2 regions of the Paenibacillus enshidis genome follow, and region 1 is predicted to be linked to the other one. Evidence: predicted binding sites of a transcription regulator. Region 1 holds the regulator's gene; the other holds the start of a gene.

Evidence for each region. The regulator NrdR, encoded in region 1, represses ribonucleotide reductase genes. The targets are predictions, from matches to a motif close to AACACNATATATNGTGTT.
Region 2: a site for NrdR is predicted at 2,052-2,069, ahead of ACE41H_RS08580 (anaerobic ribonucleoside triphosphate reductase). Genes of this name have one in related genera too.

What each region holds. Positions count from the first base shown of each region.
Region 1 covers NZ_JBHHMI010000008.1:85,683-90,106, reverse strand. The annotation lists gene ACE41H_RS11505 (MarR family winged helix-turn-helix transcriptional regulator) at 133-594, shown strand; gene ACE41H_RS11500 (transcriptional regulator) at 1,175-1,828, shown strand; tRNA gene ACE41H_RS11495 (tRNA-Ala) at 2,114-2,186, opposite strand; gene nrdR (transcriptional regulator NrdR) at 2,286-2,753, opposite strand; gene ACE41H_RS11485 (alpha/beta-type small acid-soluble spore protein) at 2,861-3,088, shown strand; gene ACE41H_RS11480 (lytic transglycosylase domain-containing protein) at 3,148-3,711, opposite strand; gene coaE (dephospho-CoA kinase) at 3,708-4,304, opposite strand; gene ytaF (sporulation membrane protein YtaF) at 4,323-4,424, opposite strand, start outside.
Region 2 covers NZ_JBHHMI010000005.1:214,346-218,769, reverse strand. The annotation lists gene nrdG (anaerobic ribonucleoside-triphosphate reductase activating protein) at 1-63, opposite strand, end outside; gene ACE41H_RS08580 (anaerobic ribonucleoside triphosphate reductase) at 60-2,003, opposite strand; gene ACE41H_RS08575 (Fur family transcriptional regulator) at 2,292-2,687, shown strand; gene ACE41H_RS08570 (winged helix-turn-helix domain-containing protein) at 2,663-3,460, shown strand; gene ACE41H_RS08565 (BlaI/MecI/CopY family transcriptional regulator) at 4,109-4,424, shown strand, end outside.

The DNA of each region.
Region 1 (4,424 bases):
TCCCGTAATTCCGCCTTAAGCTTTGACTTATGGCGGACACCTTTATATAATTGACATAAATCAACTATATTGAATTGATTGATATATGTCAACTAATTAAATTATACAAATTGCAGAGGTTAGGTGAAACAGATGAATGAAGATCAATATAAAAATACGCGGCGCACACATTTGGAGCTGCTGCTCGGTGAACAACTCAATGCCTTAATTACTTCAATGCACGCGCTAAATGTAAAAATCGCCGCACGGTTTGATCCTTCCCTGCAGCCTGCCGCTTTCCATCTTGTCCGTTGGCTTTATTCATACGGACCTACGAGCGCCTCTGTATTGGCGGAGGCAACAGCTATGGACCGCAGCTCCGTCAGCCGCCTCGTCAAACAGCTGGAGCAGTTGGAGTATGTGAAAAGGGAATCCTCTCCCGAGGATCGCCGGGGAATATTTCTGTCCCTCACGGATCTGGGGCGGGAAAAAACGAAAGAAGCTCTTAAGGAAAAGGAAATCGCCTATTTTGAACGCATTTCCAAATGGAATGAAGATCAGCTTGAATATTTTATCGACATGCTCAAGGATTTTAATGGATTGGATAGGTCATAAGCAAAAAGCGCGGGGGCAAATCATCGAAAGTGCCACCGCTCATCCATTGTGGTTAGTCGCACTATCCAGGTTATAGTACATTTTAACGGTTACCGCAGCGGTTATTACAAGATAATAATCGCTTCTGAAAATCTAACGGTTCTGGTTGACGTTATTTGAGCAAATATGGAGTGTTCTTTAGTGAAAACAGCCAGATAAGCTCGCTGGTAACCTTTAGAATTTGAAACGGAGCATTTTGAGCTGAATAAGCGCTGTTACACCCGTTATAGTTTGAAAGCAACTTTAGGGCGGCGGCACGTAGATGATTTAGCAAAGCACCTCATAACTGAATTGTGAAGTGCCCCCTTCATTCCCCGTCTAGGGAGATCGGGCTCTGGCCTGACATGTAAGCGCTCTCCCGTTATGGTTAGCTGTACTATTCAAAAGAAATTTGTTCACTTGAAGATTCTTTCTGGTTATGCTACATTGTAATCAAATTACGGTGTGAAGCACATACCGCTTCAATACGTCTTGTTCATCAGAGCATTGACGTATTAAAGCGGTTTTTATTTTTGAATTAATCGGATCGGATGTGAATTCTATGAGCATATTTGATGAAGTTTATCAGAAATGGATGGAACAGCAGATTGCTGAAGAGAAAAGCCCCAGAAGGCGGGAAATGCTGCGAAAGGGATTAAGCCGCGGATCGATCGATTTTTTGCGCTTGATCTGGTTTCCTGTTATAGGCAGTCTGAATCACTTATACCCAGAATACGAGATCAGGGACTTTAATAATGGATATCGCTATCTTGACTTTGCGTACTTGCCCGGCAATGTCAAAGGTTGTATTGAAATTCAGGACTATCGAAGTCACGCCAGAGATATTGAGGTTAGTCGATTCAAGGATTTGTGCATGAAGCAATCCCTACTGGTTCTTGATGATTGGCTCTTCCTTCCAATCGCTTATTTGTCAATTCGGGATGACCCAGGGGTCTGCAAGCAGCTCGTTCTTTCCTTCGTTGGAAAGTTTCTAGCCAGCTCTGTGCCGTCCGGACTCGGCTGGGCGGAAGCCGAAACCTTGCGGTTTGCTCACAGACTGCTGCGTCCTTTTACGCCAGTCGAGTTATCAGGCCATTTGCTGCTTTCAGAACACCGCGTCAGAGTTATTCTTCGCGGCCTGATCGAGAAGAAACTGCTTGAGGTGGCAAGTGGAAAACAGCGATATCGCTCTTACCGACTTACGGTAATAAAGTGAATACAGTGCGATATTTTTTAACGGTTGTCCCTGCGGTTATGGCAGAGCAATAATCGCTTTTGAAAATCTAACGGTTCTGGTTGACGTTATTTGCGCAAATATGGAGAGTTCTTATTGAAAACAGCCAGATAAGCTCGCTGGTAACCTTTAGAATTTGAAACGAGGCATTTTGAGCTGAATAAGCGCTGTCACACCCGTTATAGTATGAGAGCAACAATCGAGCTGCTCGCAGATGATTTAACAAAGAAACCTCATAACCGAATTGGTCATGAGGTTCTTTAATTATGGAGCCTAGGGGGATCGAACCCCTGACCTCATCGCTGCCAGCGATGCGCTCTCCCAGCTGAGCTAAGGCCCCAAATTCTTATTCAATTTGTCATCCGCTTGCGGCGACTCCTATATCATATAAAATTCAAGCCCCACTGTCAATACTTTTTTCACCGCCTGAGGCCGACGTTTATTCGTCGGCCGTGTCCTTGGAGAGTAGTGTTTTCAGTTCCTTCATGAACATATTGATGTCCTTGAACTGGCGGTATACCGATGCAAAACGGACATAGGCCACCTCATCCACCGGGTACAGCTGCTCCATGACCAGCTCGCCGATATTACGGCTTTCCACCTCGGCTGCTGCGGTATTGCGCAGCGAATTCTCCACCTGTGAAACGATCCGCTCCAGATGCTCAACAGAGACCGGCCGCTTCTCACAAGCCCGGATAAGACCACGCAGTATTTTGTCGCGGCTGAATTCCTCACGGCTGCCGTCCTTCTTAATGACCATCAGCGGTGTTTCCTCCACCATTTCGAAGGTGGTAAATCGCCGGCTGCATTGCTCGCATTCACGGCGGCGACGTATGGATTTATTCTCATTCGCTGGTCTTGAGTCCAGCACTTTGGTGCCTGCATAGCCGCAAAATGGACATTTCATAAAAACTCGCTCACTTCCTTTTACCAATAACTTCCCTGCTATCAGGAGTAATAAAATCTGTCTGTCTACACATAATACTTGTACCAACACGGAGGAGGTGAACAGCAATGGGACAAGGTGGTAACAATGGAAACTCCAACAACCTGGTGGTGAAACAAGCTTCCGGTGCGTTGGAACAGCTTAAATACGAGGTTGCTCAGGAACTTGGTATCGCTATTCCACAAGACGGCTACCAAGGTAACATGACTTCTTACGAGAACGGTTCGATCGGGGGTTTCATCACGAAACGTCTGGTGACAATCGCTGAGCAGCAACTGGCAGGTCAATTTCGTTAATTCTTAACCTCTTAAAACGGCGGGACAGGTCAAACGGCTTGTCCCGTCATTTTCCTCCATTAAAAGTGACCGTATATTTTCGTGTACTGTCTGTAATAATGGATGACCCGTTGTACATAATGCCTTGTTTCCCCGAACGGAATCTGCTTGATCGTCTGTTCCCTGCCGTCCCAAGTCCCCTCCCGCAGCCATTCTTTGACCTTTCCGGGGCCTGCGTTATAAGCGGCGATCATCGCTACCGGATTATTCTGAAACTGTTCTCCCAGCCTGTGTACATACCAGGTACCGAGCTTTATATTCATATCAGGCTCGTCCCTTATGAGTTCAAGCGAACTCTTGGGAACACCTGTTGTATCCATGATCCATTGCGCCGTGTCCGGCATCAGCTGCATCAGACCAAGCGCTCCCCTGCGTGATTCCCTGCTTGTCTCATAATTAGTCTCCACACGGATAATAGAGGCAATAAGGAATGGGTCCACATCATACATTTCGGCATGCTCTCTGATTTCATCCTTGTAATGAATCGGATAAAACCAGGACATCCAATTGGAGCTGAGAAATAAAAAAAGCACAAAAGCAACAAACAAAACAAGCAGAACCCTTTTTTTACGCATAATCGTCATGAAAATACCTTCCGCTCACACAACTCATCCAACTGCCGTTCTGTAGAGGCCATATCACGGCTGTTATCGACTACGATATCCGCCAGACGTTTCTTCTCCTCAATCGGCATCTGTGCATCAAGCCTTTGGCTGGCTTGCTCCTCCGTCAGTCCGTCACGCTCCATCAGCCTTTTCAATTGAACTTCCCGCGGAACGTAAACAACCAGAACCTTATGAAAAAGCTTGTCCAGCCCGGACTCATACAGAAGCGGAATATCCACAACGATTAGCTTGTCCGGAAACTCCGTCTCATAAGCATTCATCCGCCGTAAGATCTCCTGCCGAATGGCAGGATGGGTAATATCATTCAACGCTTGGCGCTCTGTGGGATTGGCAAATACAATCGCTCCCAGCTTCTTGCGATGCAGCGTACCGTCTTGATTCAATACTTCTTGCCCGAAATGACGGACAACAGCTTCCAGCACAGGATGCCCCGGAAGCATCACTTCCCGGGCAATGGCATCGGCATCGACCAGCAGCGCACCCTTGGCTGCCAGCAGCGCCGATACCGTGCTCTTCCCGGTGGCAATGCCTCCGGTCAAACCAATAATCATGTATTCACCCGCTTTCGGCTATAACAATTTCATCATGCCCATAATAATTAGCAGTAATGCAGGCAGTACGCTGAATACCTTCATAAAGCGGAATGCCGCCAAACGGAAACCCGCCTTCAT
Region 2 (4,424 bases), on a different contig from region 1:
TACGACGGCGCGCAGGCCGCTTCCTTCATTCAGCGATTCGGGAATGTAACCGCACCAATTCAACGGTGCTTCACCCGGTCCCGAACCTCTGCCTGCTTGGCCGCGTTAAAACGGACGGTATAATCTCCGGTCAGATAACCGGTGACACGGCGCAGCCGCTGAAAGTGGGTGGCTTCCTCGTCCGTGCCGCATTGCGGGCATTCACTGCCAATGATGCCTTCATATCCGCAATCCGGGCACCGGTCAATCGGGTGATTGATGGAAAAATACCCGATATTCTGGGAGAGGGCGTACTGCACGATGGACCGGAACGCCTCCGGGTTGCTGCGGGCATTGCCATCCAGTTCAATATAGGAGATGGCACCCGCATTGCAGTAGGTATGGAAAGACGCCTCCAGATCAATCTTGCGTGCCGCTGTTACTTTGTAATAAACGGGAATATGAAAAGAGTTCGTATAATACTCGCGGTCCGTAACCCCTTCAATGATTCCGAATTCCGCGGCATCCAGCTTCGTGAATTTGCCTGCAAGTCCCTCGGCAGGTGTCGCAAACAGGGTGATGTTCAGGTCATGCGTTTCGCTCATCCGGTCACAGAAAGCACGCATCGCGGCAATGACGCGCTGTGCTTCCCTGTGTACGGTGTCACTCTCCCCATGGTGCATGCCATACATCGCTTTCATGCATTCTGCCAGCCCGATAAATCCGATGGCCAATGTACCGTGCTTCAGCAGACGGCCGACCTCTTCTTCGGGAGACAGCTGGCCCCCGCCCTCCCATACATCCTCCCTCATCATGAAATCGGAGGCCTTCGCAGGCTGACGGGCCTGAATGCGGTAGCGGTGGATCAACCCCTCCAGAGCAATGTTCATGCTCTTCTCCAGCGTGGCGTAAAATCCCTTGATATCCGGGTGGCTGCGGTTCCCTCTGCATATGCCATGCTCAATACCGATACGCGGCAGGTTGATCGTATTAAAAGACAAATTCCCTTTCCCGCTCTGGCGGTTTCTGCCAAACCGGTCGCCGATGGTACGGGTACGGCACCCCATGGTGGCGATAATCGTATCCGGATCGTTTTCCCGGTAATACGGCAAATTAAAAGAGGCGTCCACATTGACGAAATTCGGGTACAACCGCTTGCTGGAGCACTCGACGGCCAGCAGGAACAGATCGTAGTTCGGGTCGCCGTGCTTTTGATTGATCCCCTGCTTGCACTGGAAAATATGCTGTGGAAACACAGGCGTTTCGCCTGCGCCCAGCCCGCGGATCGTTGCTTCCAGCAGCGTGCGGGATACAAGCCTTCCCTCGGGGGAAGTGCACATACCGTAATTAAGAGAGGTAAAAGGAATCTGACCTCCGGCCCGGCTGCTCATCGTATTCAGGTTATGGATGAGGGACTCTGCCGCCTGGCGCGTTTCCGCGATCGTTTCTTCCATAGCGAACGCATAGGAGCGGGGGCAGGCATTCCGTGCTGCTTCACTTTCCATATGTATCTGTTCATAGGCGGATGGGGCTGTCTCTGCAAAAAGCCGCTGTCCCTTACTGAAGTGTCTCCGGAAAGAGCGTGCTACATAAGGGGCAAGGTCCCAGTCGATCTTGTTGGCAGACACGCCGCCAAATTGGCTGTTTTGCTGTGCCTGAAAAATGATGGCCACAAGCGCCATGGCGGACATGATGGTCTGAGGCGTTCTTACCGATCCGTTGCCGGTATTAAATCCTCTTTCCAGCAGCCTGTTAAATGGAATAAAGATACAGTTCGTTGTGCCGAGCGCATACTGATCCAGGTCATGGACATAGATGTATCCCTGATCTGCCGCCTGCTTAAGCTCGCTCGGGAGAATGAATTCCCTGGCATACCATTTGGCGTATTCCGATCCCAGCCTGCTCATTTTGCCGCTGAAGGATTCTCCGTTCAGGTTGGCATTTTCACGCAAAATATCGGGGTCACATGCTCCGATCACCCGTTCACCGATAGTTCGGACATAGGAATCTGACAACATATTCATAATTTATTCCTCCGAATTTCACAATATATAGAACAAAGTATCCTTATTTTAGCTATATATTGTATTTGGTTATGTGATGTAAGTCACATTTTCTGGTCGGGATCACTGAGGGCAAAGCTGGCTGTCCCGGGCCGCTTCTCATTGCGAAAGGGGCTGTCTTAAACTTGCTGTTGTATTGACGAACTATAAAATAAGATTTATACTAGGTCTAAAAATAAACGATAATTATTCTAATCTAATATCAACTGTAATGAAAAGACTTAGTGATATAAAAGGGAGATGCACGGGATGAGAACTCTAAATTTAACCTCACAGCGGCAGGCTGTGTATGATGTGGTTCGTGAATCCAATGATCACCCCACAGCGGCGGACGTCATGAACCGGCTGATGGAGCGTGGTTACAATCTGGCCTACGGTACAGTGTACAACTCGCTGCGTTATCTGACGGATAAAGAGCTGATCCGTGAGCTGAAGCTAGGGGAGGCGGCCAGCCGTTATGACGGGCGCATGGATGATCATCAGCATGTCATCTGTCAGGTGTGCGGACGGGTGGATGAGGTGATGAGCGAAGTTCCGTCGGAATGGACGAAGGAAGTTATGGCAGAAACGGGGTATGATATTGCCCATGCCCATGTCGTATTCGGAGGTGTATGTCCGGAATGTCAAAGCAAACGAATCAGATAAGCCATGCGGTTGCAAGAGTCCGGCTGCCGCGTACCGTCCGGGCGCGCTTTGCCCCGAAGTCGCCGGCGGCCAATCAGCCTTTATTCTGTACGACTACACGGCGGATTGCGCTGATCAGCGCAGTTCCGGGTGTTGTGCAGGCATGGGTGCGGATGCTGACGGATGCCTGCTATGATGTCATGGCGTTCCATCGCTGGAGTCCCGAGCTGCAGGAGCAGCTATTGCCGGACCTGATTCTTTTTGATGCTACAACCTTTGAGGATGCGTTCGCGTTGCAGCGGTGGCATGAATCTCTTGCTGAAGGGGCTGAGCCGCATATATATCTGGTGAATGATGTCTTGATGGAAGCGGCTCGGCAGCTGTTGCCTCATGAAGAGCTTATAAGCTGGCCTGCCGCTTCTGCCCGTCCGGTGCAGCGGATTGAACGAATACTGAGCGGCCGGCCTGCACAGAAGGGGCAGGCTGTTGCCGGACAGCGCATCGTCTTTAAGGATATATGGATTGATCGTGACAAAATGACGGTCCATCAGGCAGAGCGGCAGCTTAGCCTGACCAAGACAGAGTACGATCTGCTGCTCAAGCTGATTGAGACACAGGGCCGTGTGATTTCCCGCGAGCAGATGCTGCATGATATTTGGGAGACGGATTTTAACGGGGGCAGCAATGTGGTGGACGTGCATGTCAAAAGCCTCAGAAAGAAGCTGGGAGATAATGCGGCAGCACCGCGCTACATTACCACGGTAAGAGGCGTAGGTTACAGATTGGCTGATTAACAGAATAACAGGGAATGTTGGGGGAGCGCTCTAACGGATGCTACAACCGCTATTGGTCCCAAGAATAGCGATTTCAAATTATAGCGGTTGCCATGTCGCTTATTTCGCTTAACCCGGATGATTTTGCCTAAATTCAGGGGAATAACGTTGGTCACGACCGTTAGAATTTAGAAAAGGTCTTATTTTGCGAAATAGCAGCTGCTACAACCGTTAGATTTCCAGCGGGCGCACGATCGGCCTGAAAACCTGAAATTTTGAGGGAATCAGAAATGATCAGGGCTACAAGTTGTCTTTATGAAAGAGTTAATGCAACGTTAGGGCGTGAATAGGAGGATTTTTTCTATTCTCGCCTTTTTTTATTAGTAATCGGAAGGGATTGGCGATTTCTTTTTGTATTCTTAAGCAGGGATATACACGCAGCAGCGGAGAGGGCGAAGCAATTCCGGAAAAGCGGTAGCGTTCGCCTTTATCGCCAAATTTCTTCCACTGAAAAATAATTGCGAAATTTGGGGATAACAGCGATTGGAGGAATGGTTCGTTCTCGGAGCGTCTCAGAACATGAAGAAGGTGAGCACCAGATCAACAGTTTTTGACAGTTGACTTCCAGATCAAGCATCACTACAATGGGTAGTGTGAGAGGTGTGCAGGATGAGAAGACTGAACTTTAAGACCGGAGAGAGAGGGCTGAACCGTTTTTTCGGACCTCTGGAATCCCGCATTATGGATATTTTATGGAATGCGCCTGACCGGAGCATCAAGGAAGTGCAGACGTTGCTGGAGCATGACAAGGACATTAGCTTCAATACGGTGATGACTGTCATGAACCGTTTGGTGGACAAGGGCGTGCTCAGCAAGAAGCTCCGCGGACGCACATCGCTATACCGTCCGGTGCAAAGCCGGGAGAAATTTATGGACGTGCAGTCGAAGGAGCTCAGCCATGAGCTGATTGAGCAGTTCGGGCCGC